DNA from 4 places in the Streptomyces sp. NPDC005808 genome. Region 2 is predicted to be linked to each of the others. Evidence: riboswitches for the same ligand, from Rfam matches in the RefSeq annotation. Region 2 holds a riboswitch; each other region holds the start of a gene.

Region 1 (4,743 bases), on a different contig from region 2:
CGCCCCCGTCAGGCCCCGGCTCTCATTGTCGCGGCAGGAGTGACCGGATCGGCCATCGCGATCCCGTTGCTCGGTGCCACGAGTGCGAGCGCGGCCGACACCACCACCTGGGACCGCGTCGCGGAGTGCGAGACGGGTGAGTCCTGGAGCGAGAACACCGGCGACGGGTACTACGGCGGCCTGCATGTGACCCAGTGGGACTGGGAGAACTACGGCGGTCTTGAGTACGCCCCGAGCGCCGACCAGGCCAGCCGCTCGCAGCAGATAGCCGTCGCCGAGAAGATCCTGGACGGCCGGGGACTCGTCGCCTGGCCCACCTGCGGACCCCTCTCCGGGCTCAGCAAAAACTCCGCCTCGGTGGAGGTCGACACGGGCGTGGCGGGCGACTCGTCGTCCGGCGCGTCCGGTTCCGCGGACCCGTCCGCATCGTCCACCCCCTCTCCGACCGCCTCGCCCTCCACGGACGCGACCGAGGGCACCGGAAGCTCCACCAAGTCCGACACTCCGGACGCGGAGGCGAGTGCGGCAGCGAGCCCGGACACGAGCGCGGACACGAGCACGGACTCAAGTGCCACGAACGGTGATGAATCGGATAAGTCCACTCCGGCCGACGAGTCTTCGAGTGCGCCCGAAGATGAGGCGACCGGCGCCGGGCGTCACCGCGGTGACACCGCCGCCGAGGGCGCGACCGACGGCCGTACGGATGATGCCGCTTCGGGACGGCATGCCTCACGTGACTCCGACGCGGCTCGCGCTGTCGTCGACGGCTCGTACGTCGTTCAGGCCGGCGACAGTCTCTCGGCCATCGCCGACGCCCTTGGTCTCGACGGCGGATGGACCGAGCTGTACGCCGAGAACAAGGAAACGGTCGGCGCTGACGCGAACCTCATCCTGCCCGGTCAGAGCCTTGCAGTTGGTGCTGAATAGGGCGAAAAGCGGCGGGAGTTCACGTCATGTTTCGCCATGGAATGTCCACTTTGGCGAGAATGAGAGATGGATCTCAGACCCCCTGATCGTCTTTGATATTCCGCCGATCGCCTGTCTACGGTCGTGACCGCTCGCCACCGCGGGCCCCGACGGTCGCAACGCCGAATCCTGCCAACGGCCGTACGGGAACAGTCGTCGCGTCAAGCGCCGTAGGCAGGAGCGGGGGACCCAAGGTAAGCGCCGCGCCCGGTAGTTGACCGGGAGTGGCTTGGGGTGAAGCCGTGCACCGAAGCGTGCGCGACCGGGCACTCACCCGCCCGAACCCGACAGCTCACCTCGTAGGCGTCGGTGAGGGGATCACTTCATGCTGCGTTCGTGCAAGGGCAAGCACCGTCGCCCGACCGTTTCCAATCGGGTCACCCGTCTCGCCACGCTCGCCGGGGTGACCGGAGTCGCCGTTGCCGCCCCGCTGATGGCGGCCGGCACCGCCTCCGCCGCCACCACCTCCGAGTGGGACACCGTCGCCCAGTGCGAGTCCGGTGGCAACTGGTCCATCAACACCGGCAACGGGTACTACGGCGGCCTGCAGTTCTCCGCCTCCACCTGGTCCGCGTACGGCGGCGGCTCGTACGCCTCCACCGCCGACCAGGCCTCCAAGTCCCAGCAGATAGCCGTTGCCGAGAAGGTTCTGGCCGCGCAGGGCAAGGGTGCCTGGCCGAACTGCGGCACGGGCCTGTCGAACGCCGCGAACGACGCGGGCAGCACCACGCCTGCGCAGCCGAGCTCGCAGAGCACGCCGAGCTCGCAGAGCACGCCGAGCTCGGGGACCGACGAGCAGCGCGCCTCGCGTTCCACGGAGCGTGAGACCGCCAAGAAGGAGACCGTCGAGACCCCGACCGGTAAGACGGTCGAGAAGGGCGACGGCGAGTACAAGGTGAAGAAGGACGACACCCTCAGCGAGATCGCCGAGGCGAAGAACGTCAAGGGCGGCTGGCAGAAGCTGTTCGAGCTGAACAAGGACATCGTCGACGACGCGGACTTCATCTACCCGGGTCAGCAGCTCCACCTGAGCTGACGGCCGGGGTCGCCGGCCGACGGCGGTCGGCCGGCGACTTACAGCCGGTTCGTGCTTGAACCGCAGCTCGCCGGCTTACGGCTGGTTCGTGCTTGAACCGCAGCTCGCCGGCTTACAGCCGGTTCGCAGTTGAACCACAGCTCGCTCCTATACGTGGTCTCCATACTGAAGGCCTCGTGTGGGTCACCCCCGTCCCCCACGGGCTCCCCGCTCCGGTGCGTGTTCCCCCGTACGCACCGGGGCGGGGCTTTCTGCGTTTCCGGCAGCAGTCCCTCTCTCGCCGCCCCTCTTTCGTCACCTTTTTGTTCCGTTCGGGAACAATATTTACTCTCAGTTCTGCCCAAGAGGGGGTAGACCGGCTGGCCGATCCCTCGGAGCCGGTTAGGCTCATCCCGCGGGGCTGCCAGTCCCGCGTACCCGCGTCACATCCCAGAAGGAGATGCTCGTGCCGTCCATCGACGTCGTCGTAGCCCGGGAAATCCTCGACTCGCGAGGCAACCCCACCGTCGAGGTCGAGGTCGGCCTCGATGACGGCAGCACCGGTCGTGCCGCCGTCCCGTCCGGTGCCTCCACCGGCGCCTTCGAAGCCATCGAGCTGCGCGACGGTGACCCCAACCGCTACGGCGGCAAGGGTGTCGAGAAGGCCGTCCTCGCCGTCATCGAGCAGATCGGCCCGGAGCTCGTCGGCTACGACGCCACCGAGCAGCGCCTGATCGACCAGGCGATGTTCGACCTGGACGCCACCGACAACAAGGGCTCGCTCGGCGCCAACGCCATCCTCGGCGTCTCCCTCGCCGTCGCCCACGCCGCCTCCGAGGCCAGCGACCTGCCCCTCTTCCGGTACCTGGGCGGCCCGAACGCGCACCTGCTGCCCGTTCCGATGATGAACATCCTGAACGGCGGGTCGCACGCCGACTCGAACGTCGACATCCAGGAGTTCATGATCGCCCCGATCGGCGCGGAGTCCTTCTCCGAGGCGCTGCGCTGGGGCGCCGAGGTCTACCACACCCTCAAGAAGGTGCTGAAGACCAAGGGCCTGTCCACCGGCCTCGGCGACGAGGGCGGCTTCGCCCCGAACCTGGAGTCCAACCGCGCCGCGCTCGACCTCATCATCGAGGCCATCAAGCAGGCCGGTTACGTCCCCGGCGAGCAGATCGGGCTCGCGCTCGACGTCGCCGCGTCGGAGTTCTACAAGGACGGCAAGTACGAGTTCGAGGGCAAGTCCCGCTCGGCCGCCGAGATGACCGAGTACTACGAGGAGCTCGTCTCCGCGTACCCGCTGGTCTCCATCGAGGACCCGCTGTACGAGGACGACTGGGCCGGCTGGAAGGTCATCACCGACAAGCTGGGCGACAAGGTCCAGATCGTCGGCGACGACCTCTTCGTCACCAACCCGGAGCGCCTGGCCCGCGGCATCGAGGAGGGCTCCGCGAACGCCCTGCTCGTCAAGGTCAACCAGATCGGCTCGCTGACCGAGACGCTGGACGCCGTCGAGATGGCGCAGCGCAACGGCTTCAAGTGCATGATGTCCCACCGCTCCGGCGAGACCGAGGACGTCACCATCGCCGACCTCGCCGTCGCGGTGAACTGCGGTCAGATCAAGACCGGCGCCCCGGCCCGCTCGGACCGCGTCGCCAAGTACAACCAGCTGCTGCGCATCGAGGAGATCCTCGACGACGCCGCCGTGTACGCCGGCCGCAGCGCGTTCCCCCGTTTCAAGGGCTGAGCCCGGGCTTCGTAGGAAGCGTCGTACGTACGTCCCCGTACTCGGTCCCGTACCGTGTGCGGGGACGTACGCACGTGCAGGCAGGGACGGATCGGGGAGGCGGGACTCATGGCCGTGAAGGACCGGGACCGGTTCTCCACCGCGACCAGGCTGAAGCTGCTCGGCGAGCAGACGGCGGCCCGGGTCTACCGCTCCCAGACCAAACGGCAGGCCCGCCGCTCCCGCCTCACCGGCCGGGCGGCCCTGCTCGCCCTGGTCCTCTGCTCCCTCGTGGTGGCCCTCGCGTACCCGATAAGGCAGTACGTGTCCCAGCGCGCCGAGATGTCCGACCTGGTGCGGGAGCGGGAGCAGGCCCGCGCGCGGGTCGAACAACTGCGTGACCTCAAGGCGCGCTGGCAGGACGACGCGTACGCGGAGCAGCAGATCCGGGATCGGCTGCACTATGTGATGCCGGGGGAGACCGGCTACATCGTGATCGATCCGGAGGCCGCGAAGCAGTCCCGCGTCGACCAGGGGGCGGCCGACCGTCCCTGGTACGCGAACGTGTGGGACGGCGTGGACAGGGCCGACGCCGCCGACCGGTGAACGAACCGATCGATCGACCGACTGAGCCGGCGGACGGACCGGGGCGACCGATCGACTGAGTGGATCGGCAGACCGCCAGACCGCCAGACCGCCAGACCGCCAGACCGCCAGACCGCGAGACCGCCAGACCCGTTTGACCGACTGACCAGAAAGACATGTGACTCACGGCATGGAAACGCCACCGCCGCCCACCCCGCGCACCGAGCCGACCGACGCGGACGTCGAGGCCTTCAAGCAGCAGCTGGGGCGACCGCCGCGCGGGTTGCGCGCGATCGCGCACCGCTGTCCCTGCGGGCAGCCGGACGTGGTGGAGACGGCGCCCCGCCTTCCCGACGGGACGCCGTTCCCGACGACGTACTACCTCACGTGCCCGCGTGCCGCCTCCGCGATCGGCACGCTGGAGGCCAACGGGGTCATGAAGGAGATGACG
Region 2 (4,743 bases):
TCGGAGACCTGCTCGTAGAAGCTGACCAGGCGCTCGGCGTCGTCGACGGTGATGGGTCGGATCCGTGCGGTCCCGCCGTCGCGCAGCACCACGTCCGCCTCCCAGTGGGAGGGGTACTCGTGCCGGTCCGACGAGGTCTGCATGCGCCCCAGAGTACGGCTCGCGTACGACAACGGCGCGAGGCAGTCTTGGGGGAACCGAAGCCGGATCCAGGCCGGGATCCGGCGCCGGATCCGGGACGGGAGCAAGGGTTTGTCACCCTCTGACCCGCTCCCGGCATGCTTCACCATATGGAACACTGGTCTAGACAACCTGAGCCACCTGAAGGGCAGCATCACATGGCTGAGCGCCACGTCAACGTCGGCTGGGCCGAGGGCCTCCACGCCCGCCCCGCCTCCATCTTCGTCCGGGCCGTCACGGCCTCCGGCGTCCCCGTGACGATCGCCAAGGCGGACGGGAACCCGGCCAACGCGGCCTCCATGCTCGCGGTCCTCGGCCTGGGCGCCCAGGGGGGCGAGGAGATCGTGCTCGCCTCCGACGCCGAGGGCGCGGACGCCGCGCTCGACCGTCTGGCCAAGCTGGTCTCCGAGGGACTCGAGGAGCTTCCCGAGACCGTCTGAGGGTGAGTGGCGCTCGATGGCGCTTTTCATCACTCCAAAACACCCGCAAGGGCCCGCCCGAATTATCGGGTGGGCCCTTCGCATTTCCATTGTGCGGGCAGCATGAATAATCTCCCGCGAATTACTTCTCTTTGTATACGGCGCTCTTGTTAATGCCGCAGGCCTGTCATGTTTACGGGATGTTGCGAAGTCCTCACGCGGTCCGGGCGATCGGCTCCGCCGGGAAAGCGGAGGCGGTGTGCGGCCGTCGCTCGTTCGGTGTGCAGGGCGGTGACCGCCCGCGCCCGCTCGCTGTCTCCGCGCGCGACGGCGTCCACGATCCCGCCGTGCTCCGCCCAGGACTCCGCCGGGTTGGCCGGCGCCTCGACCGTGTACATCCAGGCGATCTTGTGCCGCAGCTGGGCCAGCGTGGAGGTCAGCGCGGGGCTGCCGGAGGCCTGCGCGAGGGTCTCGTGGAACCAGCCGCCCAGCGAGCGCAGATCCTCGCTGTTGCCCCTCCGTGCCCGCTCCTGACCGAGCCTGACCAGGCCTCGGAGCACCTTGAGGTGCGCCTCGGTACGGCGTTGCGCGGCCCGTGCGGCGCCCAGCGGCTCCAGCAGCATGCGCATCTCCAGGAGGTCCGCGGCCTCCTGCTCGGTCGGCTCCGCGACACACGCGCCCGCGTGCCGCCGGGTGACCACGAAGCCCTCGGCCTCCAGCGTGCGCAGAGCCTCGCGGACGGGGACGCGCGAGACGCCGTAGCGGCGCGCCAGCAGTTCCTCGGTGAGCCGGCTGCCACGTTCGTAGACACCCGCGACGATGTCGTCGCGGATCGCTGTGCATACCGAGTGCGCAGGAACACGCATACCGGACCTCCGCTTTAATCCCCGTGAAACGCCGTCGATTGGCGCTTGTTCAGTGACTCTATTGCAGAGACTCGGAATTTCCGACGGGGGACCGGAATCCATGGATATTTTTTGGACAGCCGGTCTTCCGAAACGGTTCGAAACGACAAGGCCCCGGCTCCGTCGAGCCGAGACCTTGTGAAGTACGTGGGCGAGAGGTCAGACGTTCACACCGTGCGAGCGAAGGTAGGCGACGGGGTCGATGTCCGAGCCGTACTCGGCTGTTGTGCGGGCCTCGAAGTGGAGGTGCGGCCCGGTGGTGTTGCCGGTGGCCCCGGAGAGGCCTATCTGCTGCCCCGGGGTGACCGTCTGGCCCACGGAGACACCGATGGACGACAGGTGGCCGTACATCGTGTAGGTGCCGTCGTTCATCTTGAGGACGATCTGGTTGCCGTAGGCGCCGCCCCAGCCGGCCGTGACGACCGTTCCGGAGCCGACCGCGTGGACCGAGGTCCCGGACGCGGCGTGGAAGTCGACGCCGGTGTGGCTGCCGGACGACCAGAGGCTGCCGCCGGTCTGGTAGCCGGTGGAGATGTACGAGCCGGTGATCGGCACGACGAAGGTGTTGAGTCGCTTGCGCTCGGCCGCACGGGCGGCGCGCTCCTTGGCCTCGCGCTCCTCCTTGGCCTTCGCGGCGGCCTTCTTCTTGGCGGCCGCCACGGCCTTCTTCTGTGCGGCGGCCTCGTCGGCGGCCTGCTGCTGGGCGGCGGCCTGCGCGTCGATCTGGTCGGCGATCGTGTCGCCGATCTCGACGGCCTGGGTCAGGCCTGTCTGCTCGACGGAGTTGTCCGCGGCGAGTGCCGGGGCAGCGAGGGTGCCGAGGACACCGGTCGTGGTGAGCGCCGCGACGCCGATGGCGTTCGTGGTCGTGCGCTTCACGCGGCTCGGGCGACGATGCCTGCCTGTGCCACAGGTGAACGCCATGTAGGGGCTGATCCTTTCCTTCCCTCTCGCCTACCGGGTTAGCTGACGGGTTCGGAGCAGGAAGGTCTCCTACGGACAGCCTCCGGAGAGGGCGTCCGATTCACCCCAGGGACTGCGTGTGGGTCCCCGGCTCCCCTGGCTCGCGCCGTACGGGGACTAAGCGATGGCTGTCCGGTGCCGCGGGTGCGGCGCACTGACTGACGAACAGCCGGACCGACGCTAAACGGGACATCTTTCAATCAACAAACGGATCACGCCTTTTGTAGCGCATGCCACAGGGCAGACAGGCAACCTCCCTATCAATACGGACAAATGGGGGCCCAGGAGACTCGATGGTCTCCTGGGCCCCCATGAGGAGCTGCTGTCCTACTCCGCCGGAACGACGCTCACTTCACCGATTCCGAGAGCCTTGACGGGCTCCTCGATCTGCGCGGCGTCGCCCACCAGGACGGTCACCAGACGGTCCACCGGGAAGGCGCTCACGGCGGCCGCGGTGGCCTCCACCGTGCCGGTCGCGGCGAGCTGCCGGTACAACGTCGCCTGGTAGTCGTCCGGCAGGTGCTGCTCGACCTGGTCGGCCAGCGTGCCCGCGACGGCCGCCGCCGTCTCGAACTTGAGGGGCGCCACCCCCACCAGGTTCTGTACGGCGACATCGCGCTCGGCGTCCGTCAGGCCCTCTGCGGCCAGGGTCCGCAGCACCTTCCAGAGGTCGTCGAGCGCCGGGCCGGTGTTCGGGGTGTCCACGGAGCCGCTGATGGCGAGCATCGCGATGCCCGTACCGTCCGGCGCTGAGCGCAGCACCTGGCCGAACGCCCGCACACCGTAGGTGTAACCCTTTTCCTCGCGCAGGACGCGGTCCAGGCGCGAGGTGAGGGTGCCGCCGAGGCAGTACGTGCCGAGCACCTGGGCGGGCCACACGCGGTCGTGCCGGTCGGCGCCGACACGGCCGATGAGCAACTGCGTCTGGACGGCGCCCGGGCGGTCCACGATGACGACCCGGCCGGTGTCGTCGGCAGTCACAGGCGGCACCGGGAGCGGATCGGCGGACGAGCCGGTCCACGCGCCGAGCGTGTCGGCGAGCAGCGCGTCGAGGTCGACTCCGGTGAGGTCGCCGACGATCACCGCGGTGGCCGTGGCGGGGCGTACGTGCTTCTCGTAGAAGGCGCGTACGGCCACCGAGTCGATTCCCGTGACCGTCTCCTCGGTGCCCTGCCTCGGGCGCGACATGCGCGATGTGGCCGGGAACAGCTCCTTGGAGAGCTCCTTCGCGGCGCGGCGGGCCGGGTTGGCGGTCTCGTGCGGGATCTCGTCCAGCCGGTTGCGCACCAGCCGCTCGACCTCGCTGTCCGCGAACGCCGGTGCCCTCAGGGCGTCGGCGAGCAGATCGAGGGCCTTGGGGAGGCGCGATACGGGGACTTCGAGCGACAGGCGTACGCCGGGGTGGTCGGCGTACGCGTCGAGCGTGGCGCCGCAGCGCTCCAGTTCGGCGGCGAACTCCTCGGCGGAGAGCTTGTCGGTGCCTTCGGAGAAGGCCCGCGCCATGATCGTGGCGATACCGTCGAGGCCCGCGGGCTCGGCGTCCAGCGGCGCGGCGAGCAGCACCTCCACGGCGACTACCTGCTGGCCGGGGCGGTGGCAGCGCAGCAGAGTCAGGCCGTTGCCCAGAGTGCCCCGGTCGGGTGCGGGAAAGGCCCACGGCCTGGCCTCGCCGGCCTGCGGCTGGGGGTGGAACTCCATGGTGGCGAGCTCGGTCACTTCGCCGCCTCCTCGTCGGTGTCTTCAGCGGCTTCGGCGTCTTCGGCGTCTTCGGCGTCTTCAGCGGCGATCGGTTCGTAGACGAGCACCGCGCGGTTGTCGGGGCGCAGGCGGGACTTGGCGACCTCCTGGACCTCCTCGGCGGTGATGTCGAGGACGCGCTGTACGGCGGTCAGGGCGAGCTGCGGGTCGCCGAACAGGACGGCGTACCGGCACAGTTCGTCGGCGCGGCCGGCGACCGTGCCGAGCCGGTCCAGCCACTCGCGCTCCAACTGGGCCTGGGCGCGCTCCATTTCCTCGGCCGTGGGCCCCTCCTCGGCGAACCGGGCGAGCTCCTCGTCCACGGCGGCCTCGATGACGGGGATCTCCACATCGCCGGACGTCTTCACGTCGAGCCATCCCAGGGAGGGGGCTCCGGCGAGCCGCAGCAGGCCGAACCCGGCCGCGACGGCGCTGCGGTCGCGGCGTACGAGCCGGTTGTAGAGCCGGGACGACTCGCCGCCGCCGAGGACCGTGAGCGCCAGGTCGGCGGCGTCACTCGCGCGCGTGCCGTCCTCCGG
Region 3 (4,743 bases), on a different contig from region 2:
GATGAGGCGAATCCGGGACAACCAGGCGTGCGACGGTGCTATGGGTTACATGGGGTGGGCCGGTGACAAGAGGGGCCGGGGTGGACGAATAGGCTCCGGCCTCATGGACGTACTCATCCATCTCTTCGTCGGCCTGCACATCATCGGCATCGCCTCGCTCCTCGGTGGCTTCCTCACCCAGATGAAGGCGATGGGCCAGGGCGCGGCCCGTTTCGTCCCCGCGATGCTGCATGGCGCGTTGACCATGCTGGTCACGGGTGTCGTGCTGGTCGGCCTCAACCAGGCGGACGACCAGCCGGTCAACAACATCAAGATCGGCGTGAAACTGGCGTTGCTGATCGTGATCCTGGGGCTCGTCTATGTGAAGCGCGACGACGAGCAGGTGGAGAAGGGTCTCTTCGGGCTCGTCGGGCTGCTGACGACGGCGAACATCTTCATCGCGGTGTTGTGGACCTGAGCGGTCTGGTTCTACGAGGTGTTGTGGACCTGAGTGGTCCGGTTCATCGCGGTGTTGTGGACCTGACGGCTCCGGCGGTCACCACCAGCCAGACGGCGACCGCGATCCACAGCAGTACCTCTCCCAGCCCGTCGGGCCACGAGACGTCCAGGGCTGCCGAGACCGCCAGAGCCGCCACCGCCGTCATCCCCAGGGGGAACACGGTCGCCCAGCGCCGCACGTCGTAGCGCAGGCGCGGCCGGGCCAGTTCCGCGCCGGCCAGGACGCAGTACCAGGCGAGGCCGAGGACGAGCAGGGCGGTGGTGACGGCGCGCAGGACGCCGTTGTCGTCGTCGTTCCACAAATACGCGTCGACGTCGTGTGCCGCGACGAGCTCGGCCCCGGCCAGCGCCGAGATGGCGAGCGCGCCACCCGCGACCCAGTGGTCCCCGGCGCCCGTCACCACCTCTCTGATGTCGAAGCGTGCGAACGCCACCCCGTAGAGCACGATTCCGAGCCAGAACAGCACCAGCGCGGCATGCGCGAGCCAGTCCGCGCCCACGGCGGCAGCGAGGGTGGCGCCCAGCACCGAAAGCCCCTGAGCGGCCACGCACACGGGGAACACCCCGCCCGGCATACGACGGCTCCAGTGCCGTACGACGACGAGGAGCAGCACCGGCCACAGCGCGGCGGACAGCGCGAGCAGGGCCTCGGCGGCCTCCTGCCACCCCAGCGCGGACAGCCGGGTGCCGAGGATGGTCGTCGCCGCGACGGCGGTGAGCGCGGGGAGCCCGCTCGCCTCAGCCGCCCAGCGCGACCGGTCCCGTACCAGCCGTACGGCGAAGTCCGCGGCGAGCGCGAGCCATCCGACGGACGCCAGGGCCAGTGCGGCACGGGACAGCGTCTCGTAGCCGGTCAGATGCAAGCCGAGCGAGATGATGCCGGTCCCCATGACGGCGGCACCGGCGGCGGGCGGCCGCCCGGCCCACCAGGCGCGGAGCTGGGAGATGGCTGGCATGCGCCCGATGCTAAGGAGCTTCGGGCGGGTTGCCCGCGGGGCACGCGCGTGCGGGGATGAAAACGCGGGGCACGCACGCGTGGAGCACGTTTTCGTGCTCCACGCGTGCGTGCCCCGCGGAAGGTGTCCGGAAGGTGGCGCGCGGGCGAGGCGTTACGCGGGCCGTACCACGCTGTGGATGGCCGACTCACCGTCGTAGAAGATCGACTCCTCGCGGACGTACGCACCCGGCTTCGGGGCGTGGATCATCATTCCGTTGCCTATGTAGAGGCCCACGTGGCTCACGTCGCCGTAGAAGAAGACCAGGTCCCCGGGCTGAGCGGCGGAGAGAGGGACGGTCGTGCCGGCCGTCACCTGGTCGTAGGTGACGCGCGGGAGGGTGACGCCGGCGGCTTTCCAGGCGGCCTGGGTGAGGCCCGAGCAGTCGTACGAGCCGGGGCCTGTGGCGCCCCACACGTACGGCTTGCCGACCTGGGCGCGGGCGAACGTGAGGGCCTTGGCCGCCTTCGTCGCGTACGCGGCGTCGGCGGTGGTGGTGGCCGAGCCGGGGGTGCCGGCAGGTGCGCTCGAGGGCGACTCCTGGGCTGCCTGCGCCGCGGCGTCGGCTGCTTCCTGCTCTGCCTGCTGCTGCTGCGCCAGCTCCGCCGCCTTGCGCTCGGCCGCCTTGCGCTGCTCCTCCTCGATCGCGGCGAGCCGCGCCTTCTCCTCGGCGGTCAGCTGCGAAAGCAGCTCGCGCGCCTGGGCGAGCTTCTGCTGGACGTCGGTCTTGGACGCCTGCAGGGCGCTCTGCGAGGTGGTCAGCGTCTCCAGGCTCTGGGAGGCCTCCGTACGCGCCTCGGTCGCGGCGGCCTGCTCCGTGACGTAGTCGTCGACAGCGGCCTTCTGGCGGGTTGTCAGACGGTCCATCAGCTGGGTCTGGTCGAAGTAGTCCTGCGGATTGTCGGCCAGCAGGAGGGAGGCGGTGTCGGGGGCCGCGGCCCCGGTGCGGTACTGCGCCGCGGCGTACGAGCCCAGCTCCTCACGCGCGGTGTTGAGCTTCTCCGCGCGCTGCGCGACGTCGTCGAGGAGGGTGTCGACCTTCTTGCGCTGCTTGGTGGTCTTCTCCTTGGCCGCGTTGTACTTGTCGGTGGCCGACTCGGCCTGCCGATAGAGGGCGTCGACCTTCTTCTCGACCTCTTCGAGGCTCGGCTTGGGCTCTTCGGAGGGCGTGGCGTTCGCCGTCTGGGAGAGCAGGGCCACGGACGTGAGGGCCGCTGTGGCGAGAGCGGGGGCCGTGCCCGCCACGCGCGAACCCGAGAACCATTTGCGTTGCGACGCCAAGGGAGGCGACTCCTTCCATCATCCGCCTACCGGGTTAGCTGTCGGGTTCGGGCGGGTGGTTCGGAAGGGTTGCCCTACGGTCCCTGCCCGACAAGGCAGTTGGACCGATTCACCCCAAGTTCGGTGGGTCCCCGGTTCCGGCTGCCACGAGGGCACACCGAATTCGGCGGAGGCCACCGCGGCCCGGCGACGTTCGCCGGTGGGGGTCGGGCGGCCTGATCAGCACGCTAGCCAACTCGTGCGGCTTCTGTGAAGGTTGATGTTCGAAATGCCCGATACGTTTTCGTGACCTTAGTCATGCGCTTCGCCGTCCGTTGTCAATTGGGAGGGGTATGGGGCGAGTTGCGTGGAGCGGTGGAGGGAGCGCACGTGAACCCGGAGGTTTGCCGTTCGCGGTGGGGGTTGCCGTGGACCCGTACGGCGAGACGGGGCGCGTGCCGGTCCGGCCGGTCGCTGAACGTGACGGCATGGTTCTGGAGGGGTACGAACTGGAGAGTACGAAGGTGGGTGGAGGCGCACGAAGGTGGAGGGCGGCCGGCTCCGGAAGATTCTCGGACGCTGAGCACCGTCACGAGTTCCGGTGGAGTTTTCGGGGTGGCGGCGGGGTGTCAGTGGGGCCGCCTAGACTCGGAGAGCGATGAGCAGCCTCTTTGATGACAGCTTCCTGGCGGACCTCAAGCCCTCGGGGGCTCATGAGGAAGAGCCCCCGCCGCCGCCCGAGGACGGAGCGGCCGAGCCGCTTCCGGACGACCTGTTCGGCGGCCGCTTCGACGCGCCGCCGAGCCGGGACGCGTACTACCGCGACGGCGCCCCGCGCCCCGTCGTGGACGCGGCCGCGCTCCTGGACGGGCTGAACGAGAACCAGCGGGCGGCCGTGGTGCACTCCGGCTCCCCTCTGCTCATCGTGGCCGGCGCGGGTTCCGGCAAGACCCGCGTGCTCACGCACCGGATCGCGTATCTGCTGGGCGAGCGCCAGGTCCACCCCGGCCAGATCCTCGCGATCACCTTCACCAACAAGGCCGCGGGCGAGATGAAGGAGCGCGTCGAGCACCTCGTCGGCCCGCGCGCCAACGCCATGTGGGTGATGACCTTCCACAGCGCGTGCGTACGGATCCTGCGCCGCGAGAGCAAGCGGCTCGGCTTCACGTCGTCGTTCTCGATCTACGACGCCGCCGACAGCAAGCGGCTCATGGCCCTGGTCTGCCGTGACCTGGACCTCGATCCGAAGCGTTTCCCGCCGAAGTCCTTCAGTGCCAAGATCTCGAACCTGAAGAACGAGCTGATCGACGAGGAGGACTTCGCAGCGCAGGCCACCGACGGCTTCGAGAAGACCCTCGCCCAGGCCTACGCCATGTACCAGTCGCGGCTGCGTGAGGCCAACGCGCTCGACTTCGACGACCTGATCATGACGACGGTCAACCTGCTGCGCGCCTTCCCGGACGTCGCCGAGCACTACCACCGCCGCTTCCGGCACGTCCTGGTGGACGAGTACCAGGACACCAACCACGCGCAGTACGCCCTGGTGCGCGAACTCGTCGGCACCTCCGAGCACCCCGTGGACGTTCCGCCCAGTGACCACGACCTGCCGCCCGCCGAGCTGTGCGTCGTGGGCGACGCCGACCAGTCGATCTATGCCTTCCGCGGCGCCACCATCCGCAACATCCTCCAGTTCGAGGAGGACTACCCGAACGCGACGACGATCCTCCTGGAGCAGAACTACCGCTCCACCCAGACGATCCTCAGCGCGGCCAACGCGGTCATCGAGCGCAACGAATCCCGCCGCCCCAAGAACCTGTGGACGAACGCGGGCGCGGGTTCGAACATCACCGGCTACGTCGCCGACACCGAGCACGACGAGGCCCAGTTCGTCGCCGACGAAATAGACCGTCTCACCGACGCGGGCGACGCCAAGGCCGGCGATGTCGCGGTCTTCTACCGTACGAACGCCCAGTCCCGTGTATTCGAAGAA
Region 4 (4,743 bases), on a different contig from region 2:
CACCGAACGCACGAGTTCGGGGCAACGAACCCTGGACCCTTACTCGAAGTTGTTCGAGGAGCGGATCGTGTTCCTCGGGACGCCGATCGACGACACCTCGGCGAACGACGTCATGGCGCAGTTCATGCACTTGGAGCACGTGGAGCCGGACCGGGACATCTCGCTGTACATCAACTCCCCCGGCGGCTCGTTCAGCGCGATGACCGCCATCTACGACACGATGCGGTTCGTGACCTGTGACGTGGAGACCATCTGCCTCGGGCAGGCCGCGTCGGCAGCGGCCGTGCTGCTGGCCGGCGGTACGGCGGGAAAGCGGTTCGCGCTGCCGGGTGCGCGTGTGCTGATCCACCAGCCGTCGTTTCCCGAGCCGATCCAGGGGCAGGCTTCTGATCTGGCCATCCGGGCCGAGGAGTTGACGCGTACTCGGAGGATGCTGGAGGAGATGCTCGTGCGGCACACAGGTCAGAGTCCGGAGCGGGTCGCCGCGGACATCGAACGGGACAAGATTCTGGACGCGCCGGCGGCGCTCGCGTACGGGCTGATCGACGGGGTCATCCCGAGCCGCAAGGCTCCTCGGCCCACACCCGGCGCGAGGTGAGCGGCCGATGCTCCCACCCGAACTGCCGCCGCTGCCCGCACTGACGCGCGCGGAAGCGGAGTTGATAGACCGTTACCTGGACGTGGTCGACCTGCTCGGCCGCATCAACCCGGCCCGCCCCGGGGACACCTACCGAGGGCTGAGGGCCGCTCAGGCTCTGGTGGCCAAGGCGACGGCGCTGCGGGACGCCCTCGCGCTGATGCACCAGCGTGGCGAGAGCGAGGTGCACGCCCCGACCCTGGCACAGGCGCTGCGCGTCCTGGACGGCGAACGGCGGGCGGCCCGCGTCACCCTGCCACCCCGTGCCGAAAGTTGACGCAGTCACACCGTGCGGCTGACGCATAGGCACCCCGGGCCGCCGCACACGTCGATCCGCGAGGCGTCCGGCCCGGGCTTCAAACGGCCCGGATGGTGTACCCCCGATCGGCGTAGACGCGGGTCCTTTCAACGGCGCGGAGAAGTTGCGCAACGCGCGTAGCGCGGATGCGGACTTGAGCCCTCCGTCGCTGGTACGGGCGTCGTCGGCCTTCTGGACACTCGCTCGAACGGCAGAGTGTCCACCCGAACGGGTGAGTGGTGAGTAAGCCCACAAACTGCCGATTCCGCTCGGACTTTCCGACATCTATGCGTGAAGATCCCTTGCGACGACAAGCCCCCGCCGCAGCGGCGGGGCGGTCCGGGCGGACGCCGAGTCCTGCCGCCGCCCGGATGACCGGTCGACAGATGTGCATCGGCAGGAGTGGAGGACCCAGCACGACGGTCCGCCGGAGACATCCGGGCGGTCCTTGGGGTGAAGCCGCACCACGCGGCCGGGCTACTTCGCCAGCCCGAATCCGACAGGTCATCCTTCACAGGCGGTTGACGAAGGGTTGCGCATGACTGCGCTCAATCACGTCCCGTCGCTGTGGACAAGGGCCGGTACGGCCTCGGCCCTCACCATCGCCGCCGTGGGCGGCAGCCTCGTGGTCCCGGGCGTCGCATCCGACGCTCAGGCGGCCACTACGGCGACGAAGGCACTCCAGGTCGCGGCTTCCAAGAAGGGCTCCCCGTACAAGTACGGCGCCGCTGGGCCACGCCGCTTCGACTGCTCCGGGCTCACGCTCTACTCGTACAAGAAGGCAGGCAAGAAGCTGCCTCGTACGGCCGCGGCGCAGTACAACAAGACCCACCATGTCTCCGCCTCGAAGCGCAAGGCCGGAGACCTGGTGTTCTTCCACTCGGGCCGGAGCGTGTATCACGTCGGCATCTACGCCGGGAAGGGAAAGATCTGGCACTCCCCGAAGTCGGGTGAGGTCGTAAAGCTCCAGAAGATCTGGACGAAGAGCGTCTGGTACGGACGGGTCAGCTGACCCGTCCGTGGGGGTGACGGCCCACGCCGCCACCCCCACGGGACGCGAAACCTGGCTTGAACGGGGACGAACCGGTGAGTCGTCCACCCATGGCCGCCGCCCTCTTCACGCGCCCGCCGCCGTGCGCCGAGCGCTGTTCCAGCAGAACGCCGAACCCGCCATCGACCGGGTCTCCTCCTGGCCCACCCACCCCGGCCTGTATGTGCAGATGCCCGCGTTCAGCGGATCGGTGCTCCTCGTCCGCCGCGGAGGATCGCGGACGATCGCAGACGATCGCGGAAAGTCGCGGAAAGTCGCGGAAGAGGATCAGACCCAGCCGCGTGAGCGCGTGCCGCTGCCTTCTCTGTCTCCGTGGTCCTCTCCATGGTCCTCAGGGCTCCTGCGGCCCCCCCGCCGTCACCACCGGCTCGGCCGGCGCCGTCCAGGGCAGTTCGATGGCGATGGTCTTGCCGCCTTCACGGGTGGGCCGGACGGTGAGTCTGCCGCCGCACTCGGCGGTCAGCCAGCGGATGATCACCATGCCGCGCCCGTTGTCCTGCTGGACGGCGGCGGGCAGCCGTTTGGGGAACCGTGGGTGACTGTCGGTGACGCCGAGGCGCAGGTGTTCGTCCCGGTCGAGGCGGACGTCCACTCTGAAGGTGGGCGACTGCCCGAAAGTGTGCTGGACGGCGTTGGTGGCTAGTTCGGACACGATCAGGCGTACGGTGTCGGCGACTTCGGAGTCACTCGGCAGACCCCATTCCGCCAGCACTTCGGCGACGAATCTCCGGGCAGCGGAGACCGAGGCTGGATCGCTCGGCAGAGTGACGGATGCTTCCTGGTGGTCTGCCATGGCGCGGTCGTCCCTTTCCCACGGGACCGGGGTCCGACACGGAGCGGATGGTTCGAGTACGGTCCCGGACTGGTGCTTCGCGCCAGACTGCCATTACCAGGCCCGTCACGGGTGCGATCCACGGAGATATGCATATATCTGTCGCTCGAAGCGGTGAACTCTGCGACGGAGGACCGTATTTGGGCGGCTCGGAAGGAGTAAGGAGTACGGCCATGCAGAACGGTCCCGCAGTACGCCGCCGTAAGCTCGGTGCCGAACTGCGCTCCCTGCGCGTCGGCGCGGGTCTCACCAGCGGCGAGGTGGCCCGCCTCCTGGGGTGGCACCAGTCGAAGGTGAGCCGGATCGAGACGGGCACCAGCGGTGTCAAACCCCCCGACGTGGAACGGCTCCTGGACGCGTACGCCGTCGAGGAACCCGAGTTACGGGATCTCCTGGTCGCACTGGCGGGCGCGGAGGGTGACGGACGGCACCACTGGTGGCATGCCTACCGGGGTGTCCTGCCGCCGGCGTACCGCGACTTCATCAGTCTGGAGTCCCAGGCCAGCGAAATGCGCACACTGGAGACGTGCGTGGTGCCGGGGTTGCTGCAGACGCCCGAGTACGCCCGTGCGGTGACGCAGGCCGCCGTAGGGGGACTTGAGGACGGCAAGCTCGACACGCTCGTCGAGGTGCGCCTGGCCCGGCAGGACGTGCTGCGTTCGAATCCGCCGCTGAAACTGAGCGCCGTCCTGGACGAGGCGGTCCTACGACGGGACGTCGGCGGTCCGGAAGTCATGGCACGCCAGCTGCACCGGCTGCGGGAGGCCGCCACCCTGCCCCAAGTGCGGCTTCAGGTTCTCCCGTTCGCCGCCGGGGCTCATATCGGAGTCACAGGACCTTTCGTTATCTTCTCATTTCCGAACACATCTGATCTGGATGTGGTTGTTCTAGACCACTTGACGAGTAGCCTCTATCTCGAACGGAAAGAAGACCTAGAGGCCTACAGCGAGGCCTTCAACGCTCTTCAGATCCAAGCCCTTTCGCCCGAGGACTCATTGGATTACATCGCCGTGATAGGTGACGGCGCGTAAGGAGGCACCATGTCTGCACTGCCTCGGTACGTACCTTCCAGTACTTCGCTGCACGACGTGCGCTGGCTGCGCAGCAGCCGAAGTACGGGGATGAACAACTGCGTCGAGACGGCCCGGCCGGGCCCAGGAATCTGGTCCGGACTCGTGGCCGTCCGCGATTCCAAGAACACGGCAGGTCCCGCCCTGCTGTTCACCCCCGCCACCTGGGAGGGATTCATCGCCGGACTGAGCTGAGCATCGTCGCCCTGGGCTGAGCATCACCGCCACGGGATGAGCGTCATCGAAGAGGACCGAGCATCATCGGGTTGAGCCGATCACCCGTACCGCGTGCTCGATCTGTGCGTCGGTGAGGTCCGCGCGTGCGGTCAGCCTCAGCCGGGAGATGCCGTCGGGCACGGACGGTGGGCGGAAGCAGCCGACAGCGAGTCCCGCCTCGCGGCAGTCGGCGGCCCACCGTACGGCCCGTTCGGGGGACGGCGCACGCACGGAGACGACGGCGGCGTCGGGTCGTACCGCTTCCAGGCCTTCGGCCGTCAGGCCGCTGTGGAGCGCCGTCGCGACCGTGCGGGCTCGTGCCGCACGCTCCGGCTCGCGGCGCAGCAGTCGCAGCGCCGCGAGGGCCGCGCCCGCCGCCGCGGGCGCGAGACCGGTGTCGAAGATGAAGGTGCGCGCCGCGTTGACCAGGTGGTCGATCACCGGTGCGGGGCCGAGGACGGCGCCGCCCTGGCTGCCCAGCGACTTGGACAGCGTGACCGTCACGACGACGTCCGGGGCGCCCGCCAGGCCCGCCGCCTGGGGAGCGCCCCGGCCGCCGTCGCCCAGCACGCCGAGTCCGTGCGCGTCGTCGACGATCAGCCCGGCCTCGAACTCCCTGCAGGCGGTGGCGAGAGCGGC

Evidence for each region. A riboswitch is a leader RNA that binds a small molecule or an ion and turns the genes downstream of it on or off. The one in region 2 is predicted to bind cyclic di-AMP.
Region 1: it holds a riboswitch for cyclic di-AMP, as region 2 does, so the genes downstream of both, ACFYPC_RS15390 (transglycosylase family protein) here and ACFYPC_RS32855 (M23 family metallopeptidase) in region 2, are expected to answer to the same signal.
Region 3: it holds a riboswitch for cyclic di-AMP, as region 2 does, so the genes downstream of both, ACFYPC_RS21105 (NlpC/P60 family protein) here and ACFYPC_RS32855 (M23 family metallopeptidase) in region 2, are expected to answer to the same signal.
Region 4: it holds a riboswitch for cyclic di-AMP, as region 2 does, so the genes downstream of both, ACFYPC_RS00445 (C40 family peptidase) here and ACFYPC_RS32855 (M23 family metallopeptidase) in region 2, are expected to answer to the same signal.

What each region holds. Positions count from the first base shown of each region.
Region 1 is NZ_JBIAIK010000006.1:88,806-93,548, reverse strand. It holds gene ACFYPC_RS15395 (transglycosylase family protein) at 40-927, shown strand; cyclic di-AMP (ydaO/yuaA leader) riboswitch at 1,123-1,287, shown strand; gene ACFYPC_RS15390 (transglycosylase family protein) at 1,292-2,002, shown strand; gene eno (phosphopyruvate hydratase) at 2,442-3,728, shown strand; gene ACFYPC_RS15380 (septum formation initiator family protein) at 3,837-4,313, shown strand; gene ACFYPC_RS15375 (DUF501 domain-containing protein) at 4,483-4,743, shown strand, end outside.
Region 2 is NZ_JBIAIK010000020.1:73,651-78,393, reverse strand. It holds gene ACFYPC_RS32870 (GNAT family N-acetyltransferase) at 1-143, opposite strand, end outside; gene ACFYPC_RS32865 (HPr family phosphocarrier protein) at 339-620, shown strand; gene ACFYPC_RS32860 (GntR family transcriptional regulator) at 770-1,465, opposite strand; gene ACFYPC_RS32855 (M23 family metallopeptidase) at 1,664-2,428, opposite strand; cyclic di-AMP (ydaO/yuaA leader) riboswitch at 2,441-2,601, opposite strand; gene ACFYPC_RS32850 (M16 family metallopeptidase) at 2,795-4,183, opposite strand; gene ACFYPC_RS32845 (M16 family metallopeptidase) at 4,180-4,743, opposite strand, start outside.
Region 3 is NZ_JBIAIK010000009.1:83,381-88,123, forward strand. It holds gene ACFYPC_RS21095 (hypothetical protein) at 104-457, shown strand; gene ACFYPC_RS21100 (tellurite resistance/C4-dicarboxylate transporter family protein) at 501-1,454, opposite strand; gene ACFYPC_RS21105 (NlpC/P60 family protein) at 1,608-2,774, opposite strand; cyclic di-AMP (ydaO/yuaA leader) riboswitch at 2,782-2,953, opposite strand; gene pcrA (DNA helicase PcrA) at 3,412-4,743, shown strand, end outside.
Region 4 is NZ_JBIAIK010000001.1:93,978-98,720, reverse strand. It holds gene ACFYPC_RS00455 (ATP-dependent Clp protease proteolytic subunit) at 1-598, shown strand, start outside; gene ACFYPC_RS00450 (hypothetical protein) at 606-914, shown strand; cyclic di-AMP (ydaO/yuaA leader) riboswitch at 1,306-1,470, shown strand; gene ACFYPC_RS00445 (C40 family peptidase) at 1,474-1,947, shown strand; gene ACFYPC_RS00440 (ATP-binding protein) at 2,318-2,779, opposite strand; gene ACFYPC_RS00435 (helix-turn-helix domain-containing protein) at 2,992-3,849, shown strand; gene ACFYPC_RS00430 (DUF397 domain-containing protein) at 3,859-4,083, shown strand; gene ACFYPC_RS00425 (8-amino-7-oxononanoate synthase) at 4,147-4,743, opposite strand, start outside.